3 regions of the Novosphingobium sp. G106 genome follow, and region 3 is predicted to be linked to each of the others. Evidence: riboswitches for the same ligand, from Rfam matches in the RefSeq annotation. Region 3 holds a riboswitch; each other region holds the start of a gene.
The links. A riboswitch is a leader RNA that binds a small molecule or an ion and turns the genes downstream of it on or off. The one in region 3 is predicted to bind cobalamin.
Positions count from the first base shown of each region.

Region 1: linked by a shared signal. The riboswitch ahead of KRR38_RS07190 (CbtB-domain containing protein) and the one ahead of KRR38_RS23445 (TonB-dependent receptor) in region 3 are both predicted to bind cobalamin.
Region 2: linked by a shared signal. The riboswitch ahead of KRR38_RS07145 (TonB-dependent siderophore receptor) and the one ahead of KRR38_RS23445 (TonB-dependent receptor) in region 3 are both predicted to bind cobalamin.

Region 1 covers NZ_JAHOOZ010000001.1:1,509,861-1,517,528, forward strand. The annotation lists gene KRR38_RS07180 (TonB-dependent siderophore receptor) at 1-1,770, opposite strand, end outside; cobalamin riboswitch at 1,948-2,206, opposite strand; gene KRR38_RS07185 (histidine phosphatase family protein) at 2,274-2,837, opposite strand; cobalamin riboswitch at 2,873-3,001, shown strand; gene KRR38_RS07190 (CbtB-domain containing protein) at 3,035-3,259, shown strand; gene KRR38_RS07195 (CbtA family protein) at 3,276-4,019, shown strand; gene KRR38_RS07200 (hypothetical protein) at 4,137-4,334, shown strand; gene KRR38_RS07205 (hypothetical protein) at 4,393-4,782, opposite strand; gene KRR38_RS07210 (alpha/beta hydrolase) at 4,877-5,545, shown strand; gene KRR38_RS07215 (lipoyl domain-containing protein) at 5,642-5,872, opposite strand; gene KRR38_RS07220 (thiamine pyrophosphate-dependent enzyme) at 5,897-7,668, opposite strand, start outside.
Region 2 covers NZ_JAHOOZ010000001.1:1,497,557-1,505,224, reverse strand. The annotation lists gene cobN (cobaltochelatase subunit CobN) at 1-2,020, shown strand, start outside; gene cobO (cob(I)yrinic acid a,c-diamide adenosyltransferase) at 2,023-2,631, shown strand; gene bluB (5,6-dimethylbenzimidazole synthase) at 2,628-3,257, shown strand; gene KRR38_RS07150 (ABC transporter substrate-binding protein) at 3,244-4,131, opposite strand; cobalamin riboswitch at 4,221-4,414, shown strand; gene KRR38_RS07145 (TonB-dependent siderophore receptor) at 4,556-6,544, shown strand; gene KRR38_RS07140 (DUF1636 domain-containing protein) at 6,544-6,954, shown strand; gene cobT (nicotinate-nucleotide--dimethylbenzimidazole phosphoribosyltransferase) at 6,951-7,668, shown strand, end outside.
Region 3 covers NZ_JAHOOZ010000001.1:4,855,367-4,863,034, reverse strand. The annotation lists gene infA (translation initiation factor IF-1) at 101-358, shown strand; gene KRR38_RS23465 (hypothetical protein) at 397-594, shown strand; gene KRR38_RS23460 (hypothetical protein) at 654-920, opposite strand; gene KRR38_RS23455 (phytanoyl-CoA dioxygenase family protein) at 973-1,920, opposite strand; gene KRR38_RS23450 (cytochrome P450) at 1,972-3,189, opposite strand; cobalamin riboswitch at 3,370-3,605, shown strand; gene KRR38_RS23445 (TonB-dependent receptor) at 3,791-5,734, shown strand; gene KRR38_RS23440 (PAS domain S-box protein) at 5,742-7,668, opposite strand, start outside.

The DNA of each region.
Region 1 (7,668 bases), 3.3 Mb from region 3:
TTCGATACCCTTGGCCGAGCGCTGTCCGACCTGCTCGATCGGGCTCGTCAGGGTCTTCTGTGCCAGGAGGTTGTTCTTGACGATGCGGTAGGCCGCCAGCGTCGCCGAACCGCGCCCACCCAGGAAGCTGGCCTTGACGCCAAATTCGATCTGGTTGCCCGTCGCGTTGCTGAACGCGACCTGCCCGGTCGAATAGGTCGTCAGCGTGCCGAGCGGATCGACGCCGGTCGAATATTGGCCGTAGAGCGAGATGTTGGAAGTCGGCTGATAGATCGCGCCGACGCGCCAGGTCGTGTTGCTCAGCTTCTTGTCGAGCACCTGCGTTTCGCTGCTGATCGTGCTGCCGGTGTAGTTGAGAGTCCAGCGGCGGACACGGTCGTGTTCGTAACGGAGCCCGCCGACAAGCGAAATCTGGTCGTTCAGCTTCAGCCGATCCTCGGCGAAGAAGGCATATTCGTTGGTGCGCGTGCGGAAGCGCGGTGCGATGCCCTGGGTATCGAAGAACAGGCCCGGGTTGAAGTTGCGGGGGTTGACCTCGTCTTCCTGCAGGTCCGATCCGAAGTCGTTCGAATAGGTCAGCTTAACCAGATTCACGTCGAAGCCGGCAACCAGGGTGTTGCTGACCCCGTTACCGATAGGCGTCTCGAGCTTGATGCTTCCCTGATCCCCGATTTGGGTCTGGTCGTGATCGATGCCGAGATTGTCGGTGCGGTAGATCAGACCTGGCGTTCCCGGATCGGAATTGTAGCCGTTGGGACAGAAGCCGTCGGCGCCGATCCAGCAATAAGACTCCAGATCCTTGAACAGGCGCCGGCTCGTCAGGCGGTAGGCGGTGTTGGTGAAGGTCAGTGTGTCGCTCGGCGACCAATCGGCCGTGAGCGTAGTGCGGTTGTCACGGTAATGCAGGTCGGCGTCGGCAACGTTGTAATTGCGCTTGCGGATCGAGGTGTCGAGCTTGCCGTTGATCAGCGGCGTACCGAAATATTCCATCGGGCGCTGGTTGCCATAGTCGTCGCGCAGCGTGAGCGAGAAGCTGCCGCTGGGTGCAAAGCGGAGTGCACCGGACAGCGCGTAGCTTTCCGACTTGCCGCGCTCGACGTAGCCGTCCGCGCGGCGATAGGAGCCATCCACGCGGAACGAGAACAGGTCGCCCAGCGGACCACCCAGGCCAGCGCCCGCGCGGAAGCTGTTCTGCGAGCCATAGCCGACCTCGGCCTGGGCACGGAGGCGATCGGTGTTGGGCTGCCGCGTGACGACGTTGATCGCGCCTCCGAGCGCGCCCTGGCCGTAGAGTACCGAAGCCGGGCCGCTCAGCACTTCGATCCGGTCGGCCATCCAGGGGTCGGTCGGGAAAGTGATCGTGCCCGCCACCGGGAAAAGTCGGACGCCGTCGATCAGTTGCAGCACCGAACCCTGCCCGGCAAAGCCGCGCGCGGAAAGCGCGGTGCCACCGTTGCCCGGATTGGCAACGCTGACGATGCCCGGCGCGCGCGTCACCGCATCCTGGATGCTGAGATCGCCGCGCGCGCGCAGCGTCTCGCCGTCGACGATGGCGATTGAGGCCGGCGTCTCGAGCACCGAGAGGCCCAGCCGGCTGCCGGTGGACTGCGTGGTATCGAGCGCGGCCGTGCGCTGGCCGACGACGAGGATGCTGTCCGCGTCGCGATCCGCAGTATCGGCCGCGTCGTCGGCATGGGCCATCGCGGGTGCAATGCCGGCCAGAGTGCAAGCCAAAGCAATGCGGGAAATGCTGGAAAACGTATTCTTCATTCGGAGTTACCCCATCGGCGTCAGTCGACGTCGGGCGGGGGCGTGCCGTTCGCGAACGGTCGGCACGCGCAGCGGCCGGACGCCTGGGCGACCGTCGCACGTCTCCGATGCGGCCCCTGCCGCTCGTTCGTCGCTCAGACGGAGTACACCGTGCCGCGGCCATCCCCTGGACCAAGGCAAGAGCGACCAGACGCCGGCAGGTCTCCTGGCTCGCGGGTCATAGCTTGATGCACGGCCTTCCCAGGCCTCGCAGGAGTTAGCGTCCGGCCCAGTGGCTGGCGGCTCGGGGCTGTCTGCCCGGCCGCACATGTACATCGCGCTCGCCGCTTACAGTTGCAGGGACAGCCTCGGATTCGGAGGACAGGATTGCGCCTGCCGCCCTCACCGCGTTCCCATTTTAAGCCTCTTGCGAGGCACCGGCGCGATCATTGCCCACCGCGGTCGAACCGCTGCATGGACGGCGGCTGGTTAGACAGGTGCGGCGATCTGCGCAAGCCGTTTGGCTATCCGGCGGTCAGGCCCTGCAACCGCCAGCGGCGATTGAACGAGAGCGAAGTCTCGGAAAGCGGCGCGATATCGATGTTGAGCGTGGTCTCGAGCGGGCATCCCAGCGCATGGGCGATTGCCGCGCGGATCACCGCGGGATGGGTGATTGCCAGCACCGTGGCCTCGGTTTCGGCGATCCGGTCGAGCCACGGCCCGACCCGCGCTGCGACTGCCACAAGTGTTTCGCCGCGAGGAGCGCCAGATGCAGGCTCGGCCAGCCAGAGCGCTAGTCCGGTCGGATCGGAGCCTTGCAGTTCGATGAGGCTGTGGCCCGTCCAGTCGCCGTGGTCGCTATCGGCGAGAATCGTTTCGACCTCAGCCGCGACGCCCATCAACGAGGCCGTTTCGCGCGCTGCAGGGTCGGGCGCGACGAAGGCGATTGCCGGCACAGGACCGCCCAGAACCCGCGCAGCGGCCAAGCGTCGCCCTCCCTCGTCGAGCGGCTCGTCACGGCGCGGAAATGCCGCCGTCCGGCTCGCGGCGGTCGCGCCGCAGCATAGCAGTCTGAGGCGCGTGGCCAGGAAACACCTCCGCGGGAGATTGACGCCGCGGCTCGTTCGCTCCTATTCGGGAGGAAGCGAACCGGGGCAAAGAAGCCGGTGCAATTCCGGCACGGTCGCGCCACTGTTATCGACGATGCCTCCGGCAGTCGAGAGTCAGACCTTTCCCCGGATCATGTTCAACGACGGGCCGCGCTAGCCCGAGCGGAGTGATACCGATGGCGACTGCCGCCTATTTCGACGACACTTTCGTGCCCGTGGCCGGCACGACGACGATTCCGGTCGAGGAAATCCTGCCCTGGGCGGTGTTCGGCCTGCTGATCGCGACGATCTTCCTCTATTTCGTCAGCACCGAGCAAGGCGCCTTCTCCCTATTCGACGGCATGTACGTCCACGAATTCGTGCACGACGGCCGCCACCTGCTGGGCTTCCCCTGCCACTAACGGCGGAAGGCCTGACATGACCAAGGACCTGCTGTGGCGGGGCATGCTCGTTGGCGTGCTCGCGGCGTTGCTCTCCACCCTGTTCGCACGGACTTTCGCCGAGCCGCATGTGGACCGAGCCATCGCCTTCGAAGCGATGCACGCGGCCCATGATCCCGGGCATCATGCCGACGAAGGTCCTGAACTGGTCAGCCGCGATACCCAGAAGGGGGCCGGATTGCTGACGGCGATGGCACTTTATGGCGCTGCGGTCGGCGGCATCTTCGCGCTGGTCTTCGCCTACGGCTATGGCCGCTGGGCGCTGATCGGACCGCGCAGCTTCGCGCTACTGCTGGCGGCCGGAGCATTCCTGCTCATCGTCATCGTGCCCGCGCTCAAGTATCCGCCGACACCGCCCGCGGTCGGACAGCATGAAACGGTAGGCCTGCGCACTGCCGCCTATTTCGGCCTGATCGCACTTTCGATTGCCATGGCCGTGCTGGCGATGAAGATCAGACGCGTTGCCTGGGAGTACATGGATCCTTTCAACGCATCGCTGTGCGGAGCAGCGGCCTTCATCGTCGGCATTGCCTTGAGCCAACTGGCACTCCCCGTGATCGACGAGGTTCCCGCCGATTTCCCGGCCTCGCTCCTTTGGGCGTTTCGGATCGCATCGCTGGGCACTCAAGCCGTGCTTTGGGCCGCGATCGGCCTAGGCTTCGGAGCCCTGGCCGATCGGATCATTCGCGCGCAGTCGCACGGATCCCCGACAAAATCATAGCATTTAGTCCCCGTTACCTTTTTCGGATGGGGCTTTCACAGGCTAAGATCGCCGGTTAATCTTCTGGATCGAAAAAGCCTGTAAAAGCACCAGTTACATTCTGACGGGGGAATGGTCATGTCACTGCTCAAGGCGATCCTGCTGGGGGCCATCCTGACATTTGTCGTGTCCGGCACGATTTGGGCCGGCCAGTCGACTGGGGGCTTCCTCAACATTCACGAGTTCGCGGTTCAGGGCCACTACGTGGCCTGGTCCTGGCCGCTGTTCATCGCCGGAACGGGGCTGAGCTGGGGCATCATGCTGATGATGAAATAGCGCCGCCTGCGCCCGGAAGGCGCTGTTAGGGCGCGGATGACATCGAATCGCTGGCTCGTTAGACAGTCGCGGGCACCGGCTCCGGCAAAAGCTCGGGTTCAGTGCCAACGGCAACCGGTTCCTCGAGCCCTTCGGCTTCGGCGCGAAGCAGCTGCCAGTACCCGAGGATCGCCGCCGCCGAAAAGGTCACTACGCTCGCGAAGAACAGAATATCGTTCAGCACGGCAATCTCCTTGTCGGCCAGGCATGCACTTCGGAAAGAAGCTGCTTGGTTAAGACCCCGCCATGCCATGGAATCCGGAGCTCCATTTTTTGCTGCCCCGCGAAAATTTTCCTTGGTTAAGCGCCTGCTGCCGCCACGTTCCGATTTCACCGCCGATCCCGACGGCAGACACTCTCTATCGCAACCAAATTCATTCCGGCGCAGCAGGCCGTCCTTGCGACGCAATTCTATTGTCTATTAAAATGGTTGAATTATGTAGAGACCTGTCGGGACGTATTCCGAGTCGACCGGCCAGCCTGTCCTCTCAGGAGTTACGACCATGGCCTACCATGTTGAAAACACGCGAAAGCATGACGATCAGGAGCCCCTGATCCTGCTCATTCCCGGACTCAACGATAGCGGTCCGGACCATTGGCAGACCCACTGGGAACGCAAACGCGCCAATGTTCACCGCGTCGAGCTGGGCATGTGGGACGACCCGCACCGCAATACCTGGGTCAACAAGCTCAACCTCGCGATCCATCGTGCCGACCGGCCGGTCGTGCTCGTCGCGCATAGCCTGGGCTGCATGACCGTAGCCTGGTGGGCCGAATACGAACGGCCCGGTCCCGACACCAACGTCATCGGCGCCCTGCTTGTCGCCCCGCCCGACGTCGACCGTCCTGGCCTAGATCCGAGGCTTTCGCGCTTCTCCGCCTGCCCGCGCTCCGAGTTGCCCTTCCCCAGCGTCGTCGTGGCGAGCCAGGACGATTCCTATTGCAGCCAGCGCAGCGCGATCTCGCTGGCGCGCGACTGGGGCAGCCGTTTCGCCGATGCCGGCGCAGTCGGCCATATCAACGCCGACAGCGCTCTTGGCGACTGGCCGCTGGGCGAGCGACTGCTCGAGCAACTGATGCGCGGTCACGGCCCGCTGCCCCGGGAAATTCCGGTGGGCAATTTCGTTCCGGCGCGAGCGGAGTTCCCCATGGCGACTGCGCGGCGCCACTGACCTGAAGGCATCTGGAGAAACACTGAAGGCCGGGCCAGCATTCGCTGACCCGGCCTCAGTCATTTTTACAGCCGCCTTCGGCAGCCGCTTTTCGGATCAGACAATCTCGCCGATCTCCGTACCCACGTCATAGGTCTCACCGGCCGGCGCCTTGTGGACGAGCGTGCCCGAGGCGGGCGCCTCGATGTCACGCGCCGTCTTGTTGGTCTCCAGGACGTAGATCACGTCCCCTTCCTTCACGGTGGCGCCGTCTTCCACCTTCCACTCGGCAAGCGTGCCCTCGCTCATCGACATTTCGAGCTTGGGCAGGGTCAAAGTCGTCGACATCGGTTCACCTTCTGTTGAACGGGATCAGGATTTGACCGCGGCGCGGATGCGCGCGGCAATGGAGGGCGGCGTCGGAACCTGGCTGAACTCGATCGCGTTCGAGTAGGCCATCGGCGCATAATCGGCACCATAGCGCGTGGCGGGCGCCTTGAGCGTGCCCCACAGTTCCTCGTTGATCGTCGAGCAGACCTCGGCGCCGAGGCCGCAGAACTCTACTGCAGCGTGGACGACCAGCGCGCGGCCGGTCTTCTTCACGGAGTCGAGAATGCGGTGGTAGTCGATCGGCACTAGCGAGCGCAGGTCGATCACTTCCACGTCGATGCCGTCCTTGGCCACTTCCTCCGCCGCCGTGAGGCAGTGGTTGAGCATGTAACCGTAGGAGATCAGCGTCAGGTCCTTGCCCGGGCGGCGCACCTTGGCGACGCCGAGCGGGATCTTGTACTCGCCCTTCGGCACGTCGCCCTTGAACGTGTAGAGCAGCATCATCGATTCCAGCATGACCACCGGATCGGGATCGTCGATCGCCGAGAGCAGCATGCCCTTGGCGTCCACCGGGTTCGACGGATAGGCGACCTTGATGCCAGGCGTGTGCGTCAGCCAGGCTTCCAGGCTCTGCGAGTGCTGGGCGCCAAAGCCGCCCATGCCGCCGCCGAGCTGCATGCGGATGGTCAGCGGCGCGTGGGTCGCCGAACCCGACATGTAGCGCTGCTTGGCCGCATGGTTGGCGATCTGGTCGAGGCAGACGCCGAGGAAGTCGACGAACATGATCTCGGCGATCGGGCGCATGCCGGCGATCGACGCCCCGATCGCAGCGCCGATGATCGCCGTCTCGGCGATCGGGGTCGGACGGACGCGGCGGTCGCCGAATTCGGTCTGCAGACCCTTGTTGGTGCCGAACACGCCGCCCTGGGGATCGCCGACGTCCTCGCCGAGGATGAACACCTCGGGGTTCTTTGTCATCGCGATGTGCTGCGCGTCGCGGACGGCCTGGGCCATCATCATCGATTCGGTTTCACCCGAAAGCTCGCCCTCGGCTGCGCGGACCGGATAATGGCCGCGCCGGGGAACGCTGTCGACGTCGGCAAAGACGTCGACGACCGTCTCGCTCGGCGGGGTCGGCTTGCTCTCCAGCGCGCGGGCGATCGCGTCCTCGACCTCGGCCTTGGCCGCGGCTTCGAGGTCGGCGAGTTCACCCTCGGTCGAGATGCCCGCTTCGATCAGCAGCGCGCGCGTCTTCTCGATCGGTGCGCGCTCCTTGCCGGCAGCGAGCTCTTCCTTGGTCGCGTTGTAGTTGTCACCGACGCCGGCATGCGGCCCGAGGCGATAGGTCATGGCTTCGACGAAGACCGGGCCCTTGCCCTCACGAACGTAGTCGATGACTTCCTTCATGCCCTTGTAGAAGGCGGCGGGATCGTTGCCGTCGAGCTGCACGCCCTTGAAGCCCAGCGCTTCGGCACGGCCGAAGAAGTTCGGGCTCGACGTATAGGTCGGGATGCGCGTGTATTCGCCCCAGGTGTTGTTCTGGCACATGAAGATGACCGGGAGCTTCCAGGCGCCGGCCAGGTTCATGGCTTCGTGCATCGCGCCGATCGAGGTGGCGCCGTCACCGAAGTTGACGATGGTGACACGGTCCTCGCCGCGTTCCTTGGCCGAGATGGCCAGGCCGTTGGCGATCGGCGCGCCGGCGCCGACGATCGCAGTGGTGACCATCGAGCCCGAGGCCGGGTCCGAGATGTGCGGGCTGCCGCCCTTGCCCTTGTTGACGCCGTCCTCGCGGCCGAGCGCCTCGGCGAACA
Region 2 (7,668 bases), 3.4 Mb from region 3:
CTTTCCCGAGATCTGCGCCGGCGCGGTGCCGCAGCTCTATCCCTTCATCGTCAACGATCCGGGCGAAGGGACCCAGGCCAAGCGGCGGATCGGCGCGGCGATCATCGATCACCTGACCCCGCCGCTGACCCGCGCCGAAAGCTATGGGCCGCTCAAGGCGCTGGAAGCGCTGGTCGACGAATACTACCTCGCCGCCGGCATGGACCCGCGGCGGATCAACCACCTCAAGGGCGAGATTCTGAACCTCGCGCGCAGCCAGGGCCTCGATGCCGATGCCGGTGCGGTGGGGGACGGCGACGATGCACTGGCGGCGCTCGACAACTACCTGTGCGAGCTCAAGGAAATGCAGATCCGCGATGGGCTGCATGTGTTCACCAGCTCGCCCGAAGGCCGGCTGCGAACCGACCTGCTCATCGCCTTGTCGCGCACGCCACGTGGGTATGAAACGCCGGGCCAGGCCTCGCTGCTGCGAGCGATAGCGGACGATCTCGCGCTGGGCTTCGATCCGCTCGATTGCCGGATGGGCGATGCGTGGACGGGACCGCGCCCGACTCTCCTCGATGCGGTGACGACCGATCCGTGGCGGTCGGTAGGCGACACGATCGAACGGCTTGAATTGCTTGCTACAAACCTCGTCTCCTCGCTCCCTCATCCCGGAGACGAAGTGGGGGAGAGGACGGCCGCCGTTCTTTCATCGATCGCCAATGACCTCGCCCCCCGCGTCGATGCCTGCGGGCGGGCCGAACGCACGGCCCTGCTGTGCGGCCTCGCCGGGCGCTTCATCGCCCCGGGTCCTTCCGGCGCCCCGACGCGCGGGCGGCCCGACGTCCTCCCGACGGGGCGCAACTTCTATTCGGTCGATACCCGCTCGGTGCCGACCGCGACCGCTTGGGAGCTCGGCCAACGCTCGGCGCAGTTGTTGGTCGACGACTACCTCCAGACCGAGGGCGAATATCCCAAGGCCATGGCGCTCTCCGCCTGGGGCACGGCCAACATGCGCACGGGCGGCGACGACATTGCCCAGGCCCTGGCGCTGATGGGCGTTCGCCCGCGCTGGGACTGGACGTCGGGCCGGGTGATCGGCTTCGAGGTGATGAAAGTCGTCGAGCTCGGCCGCCCGCGCGTCGACGTGACCTTCCGGGTGTCGGGCTTCTTCCGCGATGCCTTTCCCGAACAGATCGACCTGCTCGATTCCGCCGCGCGCGCGGTCATGGCACTGGAGGAACCTGAGGAAGACAATCCCGCCGCGGCCCGTCACCGCGCCGAAGCGGAACGACTGATCGCGGAAGGCAGCGATGCTAAATCCGCCGCTCTCCGTGCCGGCTACCGCGTGTTCGGGTCGAAACCGGGGGCCTATGGTGCAGGCCTCCAGGCGATGATCGATGAGAAGATCTGGCAGGACCGCGCCGATCTGGCGAACGTCTATCTCGACTGGGGCTCCTACGCTTACGGCTCGGGCGTCGAAGGAGACGCCGAGCGCGGTCTCTTCGCCGAGCGGCTGATCCAGTCCGATGCCGTCGTGCAGAACCAGGACAACCGCGAGCACGACCTGCTCGACAGCGACGACTACTACCAGTTCGAAGGCGGTATCGCTTCGGCGGTCGAGCATCTGTCGGGCAAGCGGCCGCGCGCCTATCACAACGATCATAGCCGCCCGGAACGTCCGGTGATCCGCACGCTGGAGGACGAGATCGGCCGCGTCGTCCGCGCCCGCGTAACCAATCCCAAATGGATCGCCGGCGTCATGCGCCACGGCTACAAGGGCGCCTTCGAGATCGCCGCCTCGGTCGACTATCTCTTCGCTTTCGCCGCGACGACCCACGCCGTGCGCGATCATCATTTCGACGCCGTCCACGCCGCCTTCATCGAGGACGAGAAAGTCCGCGCCTTCATGGCCGAGGTGAACCCGGCCGCGCTGCGCGAGACCGCTGCCCGCCTCGCCGAGGCGCTCGAGCGCGGCCTGTGGAAACCCAGATCGAACAGCGCGGGCGCTTTGCTCGCAGACCTAGCCGGAGAATGACCATGGCCGAACGCACCGACGAACAGCACGCCGAGAAGATGAAGAAGAAGCAGGCCGCGCACGACCGGATCATGGCGGGCAAGACGATCGAGAAGGGCCTGCTGATCGTCAACACGGGCAAGGGCAAGGGCAAGACCACGGCCGCACTCGGCATGGTCGTGCGCGCGATCGGCCACGGCAAGAAGGTCGGCGTGGTCCAGTTCGTCAAAGGCGCGATGACCACGGGCGAGAAGGTGGTATTCGATGCCTTCCCGAACCAGATCGAGTTCGAGCCGATGGGCGAAGGCTTCACCTGGAACACCCAGGACCGCGCGCGCGACATCGCCCTGGCGCGCATCGCCTGGGAAGAGGTCAAGCGGATGATCGCCGATCCGAGCTATCACATGGTCCTGGCCGACGAGCTCAACATCGTTCTGCGCTACGACTATCTGCCTCTCGACGAAGTGCTCGAAGTGCTCGCGGCCAAGCCCGAGATGACCCACGTCGTCGTCACAGGGCGCAATGCGCCGCAGGCACTGATCGACGCGGCCGATCTTGTCACCGAGATGACCCTGATCAAGCACCCGTTCCGCGAGCAGGGGGTCAAGGCGCAGCCTGGCATCGAGTTTTGACCCAGGAGCAGCCCGGCGCCCATCTGGAAGCACTGCTGCGCTGGCGCCGCGACGTTCGCCATTTTCGTACCGATCCGGTGCCCGAAACCGAAATGGAGCACTTGTTCGCTTGCGCCCAGCTCGCGCCGTCGGTCGGCAATGCGCAGCCCTGGCGCTTCCTGCGCGTCCGGACGCCGGCCTTGCGCACCGCTCTGGCCGATCATGTCGATGCGGCGGCGCAGCAGGCCGGCGCGCGTTACGGAACGGGCGAGCGCGGTGCGCTCTATGCCTCGCTCAAGCTTCATGGCCTGCGCGAGGCACCCGAGATCGTCGCAGTGTTCTCCGATGAAAGCCCCGACGAGGGGCACGCGCTGGGAATCGCGACGATGCCCGAGGCCCTGCGCTATTCGACCGTGCTCGCGATCCACACGATGTGGCTGACTGCGCAGAGCCGCGGCATCGGCCTGGGCTGGGTGTCGATCCTCGAACCCGGTTTCGTTGCCGAACTGCTCGGCGCGCCGGCGAACTGGCATTTCATCGCGCTGCTATGCGTGGGCTATCCGGTGGCGCAGCATGAGGTCCCCGAACTGGAGCGCCGGGGCTGGCAGGCGCGGCAGGACTGGCGCGTCCACGTCAGCGAGCGGTGATGCGCCCGCCCCGGTGCCGCTCTAGCTGCTGTGCGAGGCTGCGCGCCGCCTGGACGTAGGCGGGGCCGCCGCAGACGGTCCACGCCTGCGGAATGCTGAGCCGCGGAATTCCGTTCAGCGCCGGGTGGTGGAGCATTTCGGTGCCCTGGTCGCTGACGCGCTCGGTTGCGCTCTCGACGATGAGGTAGTCGGGCCGGGACGCCACCATCTCCTCGAGCGACATCTGCGACAGCGGCGACTTGTCGAGCTTGGCCGCCAGGTTGACGAAACCCAGGCGCGTCATCAGGTCGTCGACCAAGGTACCGGTGCCGGTCAGATAGCCGCGCCGCTGGTAATAGGCGGCGACCTTGCCGCGGCCGACCTTGGGGATGACGGCGAGGTCGCGCTGCATCTGCGCGATCATCGCCTCGCCGCGCTCGGGATGACCGACCGCAGCGGCAGTCGTGCGGATCGCGGCGAAGATGTCGTCCAGCGTATCGGCGCTCTTGAGGTCGATCATGCGATAGTGCTGGTCCTTCAGCACCGCGATCGCGGCGCTGCGCCTGGCGGGCATGCCGAGCACCAGATCCGGCCGGATCGCGAGGATTTCCTCGGCCGAGGTGCCGAGAATGCGCAGGCCGCCGGTCCTGGCCGCCACGGCGGACATCTCGGGCTTGTTGGCATTGCGCGTGAGCCCGGCGATCTGGTTGCGGTCGGCCAGCGCGAGCAGCAGCTGGTCGGCGCAGAGATTGAGCGAGACGATTCGCTGCGGTCGCGCGTTGGCCGGCTGTCGCTGCACCGTCCCGGACGAGGCCCAGCTCGCCGCGCCGGCCATCGCCAGGGCGGTCAGCGACGCCAGCAGTCCGGTGCGGCGGAGGAGGTGGGGAACGGCCATGGTCGCCTCCTTACCTTGCGCCTTCAGCGAAACAAGATGGCGGCCGGACGATCACCCGCCCCGCATTGACGCAGTTCAGCACGTCGACTAGGGGCGCGGCTGCGACAGGTTCCCCGGAGACGGGGATGAAAAGGGAACGGGGTTCAAGACCCCGGCTGCCCCTGCAACTGTAAGCGGCGAGCCATCGCGCCACATGCCATTGGGATCTCACGGTCCTGAGAAGGCGGCGCGAACCGGCATTGACCCGCGAGCCAGGAGACCTGCCCGTCGCGGTCGTCCTTCGCGCGGACAGGGTGTGCCGAGCGGACGGGGGTAAACCCGAGTGACGACATGTCTGGACCGCGTTTGTGCGGGAGATGTGTCGTGCCCGCCGGGTGCGGAATCTCCCAAGCGCGTGGTCCCTTGTCATGGGGTACCCATTGCGATGTTGAAGTCCGTTCTGTTTTCCACTTTCCTTCTCTCGACCGCTGCCTACTCGACGGCCCATGCCGAGGAAGCACCGCAAGAGGCGCCGGCGCCCGATGCCGCCGCTTCCACCAGCACGGTGGCTGACACCGATGCAGGCGGCATTCTGGTGACCGCGACGCGCTTTGCGACGCCGCTCGATCAGGTGCCGGCCTCGGTCACCGTGCTCGACAAGACGGCGATCGACCGCAGCCAGGACATCGGCGTGACCGAACTCCTGCTGCGCACCCCGGGGATCAGTGTGTCGCGCAACGGCGGCTATGGCACGGCGACCTCGCTGCGCATCCGCGGTGCCGAGTCCGACCAGACCGTGGTGGTGATCGACGGGGTCAAGCTCAACGATCCCTCGTCGACCGGCGGCGGCTACAACTTTGCCAACCTGCTGGTCGGTGATGCCTCGCGCATCGAGGTGCTGCGCGGGCCGCAGTCGATCCTCTGGGGCAGCCAGGCGATCGGCGGCGTGGTCAACGTGGTCACTGCCATGCCGACCAAGACGCTCGAAGGCAGCTTCGACCTCGAGGCCGGCTCGCGCGAGACGGTCAGCGCCCGTGCGGCGATCGGCGGCAAGACCGGGCCGCTCGCCTGGCGCATCGGCGGCCAGGCCTTCACCACCGACGGCATCTCGGCGATCTCGCCGGCCTTCGGCGGCAAGGAGGCCGACGGCAATACCAACCGCAACGTCAGCGGCCGGGCCGTGCTCGACTTGGCGCAAGGTATTTCTGTCGACCTGCGCGGTTACTACGCGAAGTCGCGGGTAGAGATCGACAGCACGACTGCGGATTCGCTCGACTACTCGCTCAACAAGGAATTCGTCGGCTACGCGGGCCTGAACTTCGACCTGCTCGACGGACGGTTCCGCAACCGCGTCGCCTATGCCTACACCGATACCGACCGCGACAGCTTCAATCCCACCCGCGCGCGGCCGCAGAGCTTCGATGCGGCCGGAAAGAACCGGCGGTTCGAATATCAGGGCAGCTTCGCCATCGCCGAAGGCTGGACGCTGCTTGCCGGCGCCGAGAACGAGCGCTCGCGCTTCCGCAGCGTCTCGCCGGCAGCCTCGCTGGCGACGCCGGTGCCGGCCCCGACGCGTGGGCAAGTGGAGATCACCAGCGTCTATGGCCAGATCGCGGCCGAGCCGATCGCGGGCCTGACGCTCAACGCCGGCCTGCGCTACGACGATCACGATCGTTATGGCGGCAAGACGCTGTTCGCCGCGGGCGGGGTCTGGCGACTGCCCACGGGCACTCTGCTGCGCGCCAGCTATGGCGAGGGCTTCAAGGCACCGACGCTCTACCAATTGTTCTCCGAATTCGGCAACGCGGCGCTCGATCCCGAACAGGCCAAGGGCTGGGAAGCAGGGGCAGAGCAACGCCTGTTCGACGGCAAGTTGGCCTTCGGCGCCTCCTATTTCGAGCGGAAGACCACGGGCCAGATCATCTTCAACAGCTGCACGGCGGCCTCGACTGTGCCGCTCTGCTTCGTCCCCGGCAGCACGACGACGCGGCGGACCGGTTACTACTCGAACGTCGCGCGCGCGGAGGCTCACGGGATCGAGGCGCAGGGGTCGCTTACGCTTGGCAGGCTCAACCTCGACGGCAATTATAGCTGGACTGTTTCCGACGATCGCTCGGCGGGCACTGCCACCTTCGGCAAGTGGCTGCCGCGGCGGCCGCGTAACGAGGCCAACGGTTCGATCAGCTATGACTGGGCATTCGGCCTCACCACCGGCGCGGCTGTGCGCTGGTCGGGCAAGAGCTATGACAATGCCGCCAATACGACGCTGCTCGCTGCCTATACGCTGGTCGACCTGCGCGCCGAGTACAAGCTGAGCGACGCGGTGCGCTTCTTCGCCCGCGCCGAGAACCTGTTCGACGAGAAGTACATGACCGCCTACCGCTACGGCACGCTCGGCCGCAGCATCTATGCCGGTATAAGAGGACGCTTCTGATGCTCAAGCGCGTGGACGATGGGCCAGCCGTGGTCGCCTGCAACACCTGCCGCTTCTCTGGGGATGCGCGTGAGGATGCGGGCGGCCAACGCGGGGGCACCTTGCTGGTCGCGGCACTGCGGGCGGTGAAGGCATCGGACACGCGCTATGACGGCGTTGCGGTGCAGGAGATGCCGTGCCTCTTCGCCTGCACCGACTTCTGCACGGTCCATCTGCGCGCGCCGGACAAGGTGGGCTATGTCATGGGCCGCTTCACGCCGGATGACGAGGCCGCGCGGGCCATCCTCGACTATGCGGTCCACTACGCCGCCAGCGAGCATGGCCGCGTTCCTTTCAAGCAATGGCCGCAGGGCGTGAAAGGCCATTTCATTACGCGCACGCCGCCGGCCGGCTTCGTGGTGGAGGAATGAGCGTGTTCCCGACCGCGGCGGCGCTCGACGCGGCTTTGAACGAACTGTCGCAGCCGGGGCAGTCGGCCATCGAAATGGCCCGCGCGCGGCAGGGACAGCTGACCAAGCCGCCCGGCTCGCTGGGCCGGCTGGAGGATATCGCGCTGTTCTTCGCGGGCTGGCAAAACCGCGAGCGCCCCCGGATCGACCGCGCGCGCGTAGTCGTCTTCGCCGGCAACCACGGCGTCGCGGCGAAGGGGGTCAGCGCCTATCCGGCCGATGTCACCGCGCAGATGGTGGCGAACTTCGAGGCCGGCGGGGCCGCGATTAATGCGCTGGCGCGGGCGGCCGGGCTCGAGCTCAAGATCGTGGCGCTCGATCTCGATCGGCCGACGGAAGACTTCACCGTCGCCCCGGCGATGACCGAAGCGGACTGCCTCGCTGCGCTGGAGGCAGGCGCGGCCAGCGTCGAGCCCGGCCTCGACCTGCTCGTCGTTGGCGAGATGGGGATCGGCAACACGACGGCGGCGGCGGCGCTTTGCGCGCGCAGCTTCGGCGGCGACGGCAGCGAGTGGGTGGGGCCTGGGACAGGTGTGGACAGCGCTGGCATCGCACGCAAGGTTGCGGTGGTCGACCAGGCGCTAGCCTTCCACCGCGATGGGCCGTTGACCGCCTTCGAGATGCTGCGTCGGGTTGGCGGGCGCGAGATCGCGGGTATCGTCGGCGCGGTGCTTC
Region 3 (7,668 bases):
CGGGACTCGGCCGTGCGCCTACCGTTCCTTTTCACGCTTCCATGCTCCGCCGCCGGCACCGGGTCGCGCGGCAGCACTCATATTCGAGACCCTATACCGAATGGCCAAAGAAGAACTTCTCACCCTTGACGGGCAAATCGACGAAATCCTTCCCGACGGACGTTTCGGCGTCCTGCTGGAGAACGACCACCGCATCATCGCCTATACCGCCGGCAAGATGCGCAAGTTCCGCATCAAGTCGATCGTCGGCGACCGTGTGCGCGTCGAGATGACCCCCTACGATCTGACCAAGGGCCGGATCGTCTATCGTGAGAAGATCGGCGGTCCCGGCGGCCCGGCGGGCCAGCGCCGACGCTGAATGCGGCCGCGTGATGCGGCCCCGATGGAGAACGCAGGATGTCGCAGCCGGTAAGCTTCTACGTCGAGCAGGCGGCAAAATGCGGCACCGCGGCCGCCGCGGCGAAGCTCGTCAACGAGCGCGAAAAGTTTCTCGCCGCGCAGATCGCCTGGCAGACCCTGGCCGACGCCGCAATGAAGACGCGTGACGAAGCCGCAAAACGCGAGGCCGCCAAGCTCGCCGGCGCGCTGAGCTAGAGCGATTTCGAGCCAGATGGAATCATCTGGCGGCTCGGAAATCGCGGCCAAAAAAGAATCTAGCGCGCGTAGACCACGACGGGCAGCAATTCGCGCGGCTGCGACCTGCCGCCGCCATAGCTGCCGATCAGCACTCCCATCGCCGTAAGCACGGTTAGCGCAACGACCCCCCAGTGCACGACCTCTGCCGGGCGCTCCAGCCGAGCAGTCGCGGTAAGCACGGACAGCGGCTCGGACCGATCCTGCTGCCACGGCGGCGTCTCGGACGGCTTGGCCGCCGGGGTCGACGTTGCGGGGGGCTGGGCGATCGTTTCGGGCATTTCCATAAGCACTTAGCTAGGGAAACATGGTAAACGGAATCTTACCGAAACTTGCTGCTCAATAGAAATTGCGCCGCAGCACGGTGACGCTGCGATCGGTCCGCGCCATCGCCATGACATGCGCGCCCGGATAGGCGATCTTCTCCACCTCACCCAGCGGAATGCGCGGCCATGGGTTCATGTCGCGGATCAGCGTCTCCTCGCTGAGATGGACCGTGACGAGCCCTTCATCCTCCGTACGGATCGTGACGTCCCTACCTTCGACCCTGTCCACCGACCCGATCACCGGCTGCGGCGCCGAGGCCGGGATCGCGCGGACGTCGAGCGACATGCGGATTTCGTCCGAGGGATTGGGCAGCGCGGTATGTGCGGTCAGATAATTGAAGATCAGCACGTCGCCGACACGGAAGCTCGCGGAGCGCCAGGCGTCTTCGGCGATCGCCTCGCGCGGGATCGCGTTGCCCGGCAGCGAAGTGTCGTGCAGGCTGCCGCGGTGATGCGTGCCCGGCGCCACCGCGAAGCTGCCACGGTCCATCGCCACGTCGCGCACCGGCATCCAGCAGATCGTGAACAGCATGCCCTCGTTGTAGAACCCGTCCTGGTGACGGCCGGCGAAGATATCCTGCCCTTCCTCAACTGGCCCCGTCGGCAGGCCCGAACGGTGCGCGGCGATGGGTATCCACACGGGATCGTCGGCAAAGATGTCGCGCATGACCTCGTTGAGCAGCGGCTGCTTGACTACCTCGTGCCAGACAGTCGTACCGATCGCGTCGCAAGGGCGCCAGGTATCGGTCTTCTTGCCGGTCCAGACCGGCGCCTCGATCGCGGGATCGATCAGCCCCTCGGCGGTCAGCGCCTCGCGGTACTTTTCGCGGCCCCAGGCCATCAGTTCGGGATCGATCACCCCGCGCAGGAAGACCACGCCGTCATCGAGATAGCGCTGGCGCAGCGCTTGCGGATTCCCGATCAGATTGGTGCTGTCGGTGAGCTCGGCGACGTCGATCATGTCCTCTCCACGATGCTTTCGACAGACATGTAGCAAACGCTTGGTTTATATTCAATCGGGCAGATCGAATGCGATCGGCAGGCCGCGCAGCCCCCAGGTGCCGGGGAACGGCCGGTAGCCCTCAGGCCCGGGCGAGCGCGGATTGACCAAGCGCTGCGCGATCAGGTGCAGACCTTCGTGGATCTGCGCGCGGGCGATGTACTGGCCAAGGCAGATATGCGCGCCGAGGCCGAAACCGATATGCGGGCTCTTCTGCTCGCGCTCCGGATCGAAGCTGTCGGCACGGTCGGCATAGCGCTGATCGTGCGTCGCGATGCTCAGCGGGAACCAGACGATCGCGTCCTTCTCCAGCACTATGTCGCGGTATGCGATGTCCTCGTTGAGCACGCGCTGGTTCGAAGTGGTGGAACCGTAGCGAAAGCTCTCCTCGACGACGCTGCGCGCAAAGGCATGATCTTCGGCGCAGCGGCGATAGACTTCGGGCCGGTCGATCAGCAGCCGCATCGTCAAGGTCAGCATGTTCTTCGAGGTGTCGTAGCCCGCGACGAAGAGGAAGATCAGGATATCGCCGAGCTCGCGGTCGGTTAGGCCACCGTCAGCCGTGGTGCGGAGCAGCAGGTCGAGCAGGTCCGGCTCCTCGCCGTCACGCGGATTGGCCCGGCGCTGGGCGATAAGGTCGTCGGTGAAGCGCTCCATCGTGACGACGCCTTCCTGCATCGCCGGCAGCCAGCGCTTGTCCATCGACGTGGAAAGCCCGATGGCCTCCATCGCCGAACGCAGCCCCGGGATCACCGAAGGCGAGGCGCCGATCAGCCGGCACATCACGGTAATCGGGAAATAGGAAGCGAACTCCTCGAAATCGAAGGCGCGCCGGGGTGCCCATTCATCGAGCAGTTCGTTGATCGTCTGCTGCATCAGCGGACGATGCTGGTTCGCCTGGCGCGGGGTGAACGACGGCGCCAGCACGTCGCGCACGCGCTTGTGCGTCGCCCCTTCCATCGAGAGCATGTGCCGCTGCCGGAAATCACCCCAGGGCGTGCCCTTGGCGTCCATGATCGCGACGATATCGTCATACATCATCCGCATCCGCCCTTCCTGGGCGAACAGGTCGCGCATCGCCTTGTAGTCGGTGACGACATAGCCCAGCGTCCAACGTGCCAGCCAGGGATGCTGCGCCCGTGCGCGATCGAAATGCGGGAAGGGATCGACGGCGAAGGCGTCCTCCTCCATCGTCAGATAGGGCAGATCGAGCTCGGCGCCCTTCAGCATCACAGTCCCTCTCTCTGTTTTGCCCAGAAGGATGCGGCAGGCATGTCGGGAGGTAAAGCGCCCGGACATTGCCACGGCGGCAGTGGCTCTGCTCTCCCGGAGAGCAACGCCGAAGCTGCCGGGGATTGGCATAGGCGCCCATTGCGCCTAAGCCGCGCCCCGGCCAGCCGGTTTTCCCAAGGCCGAAAAGATCGCGCCGGTGCCCCGCAAGGGGCTTAATCCGGGAACACGGTAGGCGGGATTTACCCGCCAAAGCCGAGGCTGTCCCTGCAACTGTAAGCGGATAGCGCGATGCACAGGGCTCCTTGGAGGAAGGAGCCGCCACTGGGCCGAGCCGAAACGGCAGCGCCTGGGAAGGTCGTGCATCGTGCCGTAACCCGCAAGCCAGGAGACCGGCCGGCGCACTGGTCGCTCTTGCCTTGGCCCAGGGATTGGCCACGGCACGGTATCTCCGTCTGAGCGACGAACCAAGCGGCGGGGTCCGCTTCGGTGCGTTGGTCGCGGGCATGAAAGCGCCAGTCCGCAGCCGACACGTCGGCCGATGGCGATTGCGCCCCGGCAGTCCCCCGCCACGCTCGCGCATACAGGGGGGCCAAAGCCCATGATGAAGACCAAGTATCTCTCGCTGCTCGCACTGAGCGCGGCCACGCCCGCATTCGCGGCGACCAATCCCGACCAGTCGGCCACCAACGAAGCCGGCGAGACCATCGTCGTCACTGCCTCGCGCTCGGGCGAAGGCATCCCGATCGACAAGCTCGGCGCCTCGGTCACGGTGCTCGACGACGCCGCGATCGACGCCCGCCAGACGCGCGTCGTTTCCGACGTGCTGCGCGACGTACCCGGCGTCGCGGTCAGCCGTGCAATCGGCGGTCTCACCCAGGTCCGCCTGCGCGGCAGTGAGGCCAACCACACGCTGATGCTGATCGACGGGATCGAGGCATCCGATCCGTTCAACGGCGAATTCGACCTCAACGGCATGATCGCCGATCCCGCCGTGCGCATCGAAGTGCTGCGCGGCCAGCAAAGCTCGCTCTACGGCTCGGACGCGATCGGCGGCGTGATCCATTACATCACGCTGACCGGCAGGGAAGCGCCCGGTTTCACCGCCCGCGCAGAGGGCGGCACCTTCGGCACCTTCGACGGCGCGGCGCGCTACGCCGGCGCGAACGACACGCTCGATTACGTCGTCTCGGGCGGCTATTACCGCACCGATGGCACGCCCGTCGCGCGGAACGGCAAGCGGGACGTCGGTTCGGAAACGGCCGGCATCAACACCAAGCTGACCTGGTCGCCGGCGCCGAACTTCAAGCTGACCGGCGTCGCCCGCTACAGCTGGACCGACTACGACATCGACCTGCCCGACGATAATCCGGCCAGCCCGCTGTTCGGCTTCATCATCGACAGCCCGGGCGTGCGTGCGACCAAGTCGAGCATCTACGCGCTGCTCCGCGCCGAACTCACCGCGCTCGACGGGCGCTGGACCAATGCGTTGTCGGGCCAGTACGTCGACGTCACGCGCAAGGGCTATACCGGCCCGGTGCGCGACACCGGCAGCAACGGCCGGCGCTACAAGGGATCCTATGAATCGAGCCTGCGCTTCGGCGATGAAGGCGTCGTCCACAAGCTGACCGCCGCGCTCGATGCAGAGCGCGAGGAATTCCAGAACAACACGCCGTCGACAGGCTCGCCTTTCGACCCGTTCACGGGCCGGCGCAGCACCACCAACATCGGCCTCGTCGGCCAGTACGAGCTGACCGTCAACGACACGGCCTCGCTCGGCGCCTCGATCCGCCAGGACTGGAACAACCGCTTCGCCGACACGACGACCTGGCGCGTGCAAGGAAGCTATGCCTTCCCCACCGGCACGCGGGTCCACGCGGCCTATGGCACCGGGATCAAGAACCCCGGCTATTTCGAGCTCTTCGGTTTCGTCAATGGCCAATATATTGGCAACCCCAACCTCAAGCCCGAGAAGTCGGAGGGCTGGGAAGCCGGGATCGAGCAGAAGCTGGGCGACGTGGCGACGCTCGGCGCGACCTATTTCAACGACCGGCTGACGGACGAGATCTTCACCACCTTCCCGCCGCCGAACTTCACCGCCACGCCGAGCAACCGCACGACCAAGTCGAAGCAGCAAGGCGTCGAAGTGACCTTCGCCGCCCGGCCATTCCCTCAGCTGCGGATCGACGCCGCCTATACCTATCTCGACGCCAAGGAGAACGGCGCGGTCGAAGTGCGCCGGGCCAAGCATATCGGCAGCTTCAACGCCACCTGGTCGAGCGCGGACGAGCGGTTCTCGGGAACGGTCACGGTACGCTACAACGGCAAGCAGCAGGATGTCGCCTTCACCGATCCGAGCTTCGTGCCGGTCAACGTGACGCTCAAGGACTATGCCCTGGTCAATCTCAACGCCGAATACAGGCTGACCGACAACGTGACGCTGTTCGGCCGCGTCGAGAACCTGTTCGACGAGAACTACGAGGAAGTCTTCAGCTATGCGACGCCCGGCACCGGCGCCTATGCCGGCGTCCGCGTGAAGTTCTGAGACAGCCCTAGAGGACCATGTCGAGGGCGACACGCAGGCCTTCGGGCCGGTAGTCGAACTCGACATGGCCGTCGCTGCCGTGGAGCGCGGAAGCAATCATCCGCGAGCCGAAGCCACGATGATTGGGCGCCGCCGTCGGCGGACCACCCCTCTCGCGCCATTCCAGCCGCAATGTCGGCCTTTCGGCGACGGCCATCTGCCAATCGATCGCAACCCGCCCCTGCTCGACCGACAGCGCCCCATATTTGACCGCATTGGTGCCCAGTTCGTGGAGCACCATGGTCAGCAGCAGCGCCTTGTTCGCCGACAGCCCTACATCTGGCCCGTCGCAGGCCACGCGCGCCTCGCCCTTTTGGGAGAAGGGCTTGAGCGTCTTGCCGACAAGCGAAGTAATCCCGATGTCCTGCCAGTCGCTGAGCGTCAGCAGGTCGTGCGCGTCCGAGAGCGCGTGGAGCCGGCTGATGAAGGCATCCTTTTCCGCGGCCGGAACGCCTTTCAGCGTTTGCGTGGCGAGTGCCTGGATCGTCGCCAGGGTGTTCTTGACCCGATGTTTGACCTCGTGAAGCAGCAACTCGCGGGCGTCTTCGGCCTTCTTGCGCTGGGCGATCTCGTTCTGCGCGGCGCTGTGCAACCGGGCGTTGTCGATCGCGACCGCCGCCTGCCCGGCGATCGCAGTGATCAAGGCTTCGGTCTCGGGGGCAAACCGGTCGGGCTCCGCATGGCCGAAGAACAGGCCGCCGATCACCTCACCCGAGGATGAGATCACCGGCACCGCGAGGTAGCTGACCACCGGCAGATGTCCGGCGGGCATGCCGTAGTGCGGCTTGTTCTTTCCGTAGCGCGGATCCTTGCGGATATCGGCCGAGCGCACCACGCCCTCGCCCCCGAAAGTCGGCGCGAAGACCGCCGTGTTGCGGGGCATGCCGAACTTGTCGAAGGCTTCTCGCGGGACGCCCGACAGCGAATAGAGGAAGTAGGTTTCGCCCGCGGCGTCGATGACGTTGTAGAAGAAGGCGCCGAACTGCGCGCCGCTGACCGCAGTGGCTTCGTCGGTCACGGCCTGGACGATGCGGTCGAGATCGAGATCCTGCGAAATGATCCGCGAAACCCGGTTCAAGGTCTCGAGCCGCTCGGACTGCTGTTGCAGCAGATCCTCGGCATGCTTCTTCTGGGAAATATCGCGCGCGATCTTCGAGGCGCCGACGATCGTGCCGTCGCTGCTGCGCTTGATCGGTGAGACCGTAAGCGAGATATCGATCAGGGCGCCGGACTTGTGGCGGCGCTGGGTCTCGAAATGCTCCAGCCGTTCACCGCGGCGGATCCGCCCGATGATCTCGGCTTCCTCGCTGTGGCGCTCATCGGGGATCAGCATCATGACAGACTCGCCGATGATCTCGTCGGCGGTATAGCCGAACAGTCGTTCGGCCGCCCGGTTCCAGCTGGTAATCGTGCCGTCGAGCTGCTTGGAGATGATCGCATCGTCCGAGCTTTCGACGATCGCGGCGAGCCGCTGCGTTTCCTGCTCGCTGCGGTCGCGGTCGCTAACGTCGAGGATCAGGTGAATCGCGCCGACGACGCAGCCCGCCGCGTCGGTCAACGCCGTCGAATGCGGCACGAAGGTATAGCGCTTGCCGTCCTGCCGCTGGGCTATGATCTCGCTCGCTGCGCCGAAGCCGTTGCACCCGACTTGCGCCATCGGCGAATCCGCGTGCGCCAGCGGCACATGGTCGCGGTTGAACAACGCCTTCGAACCGCACCAGCGCACCTCGCCCGGCCCCGGGTCACGGCCCCAGAGCGCCGTGGCAGCAGCATTGTGATAGACCACGAAGCCGTCTGAATCGGTGATATATACCGCGATCGGCAAATCTTGCGCGATCGGCAAGAAGGAACTCTGCGGCGCGGGCCGCCCGGCGTTCAGCAGGCGAAAGAGGTGT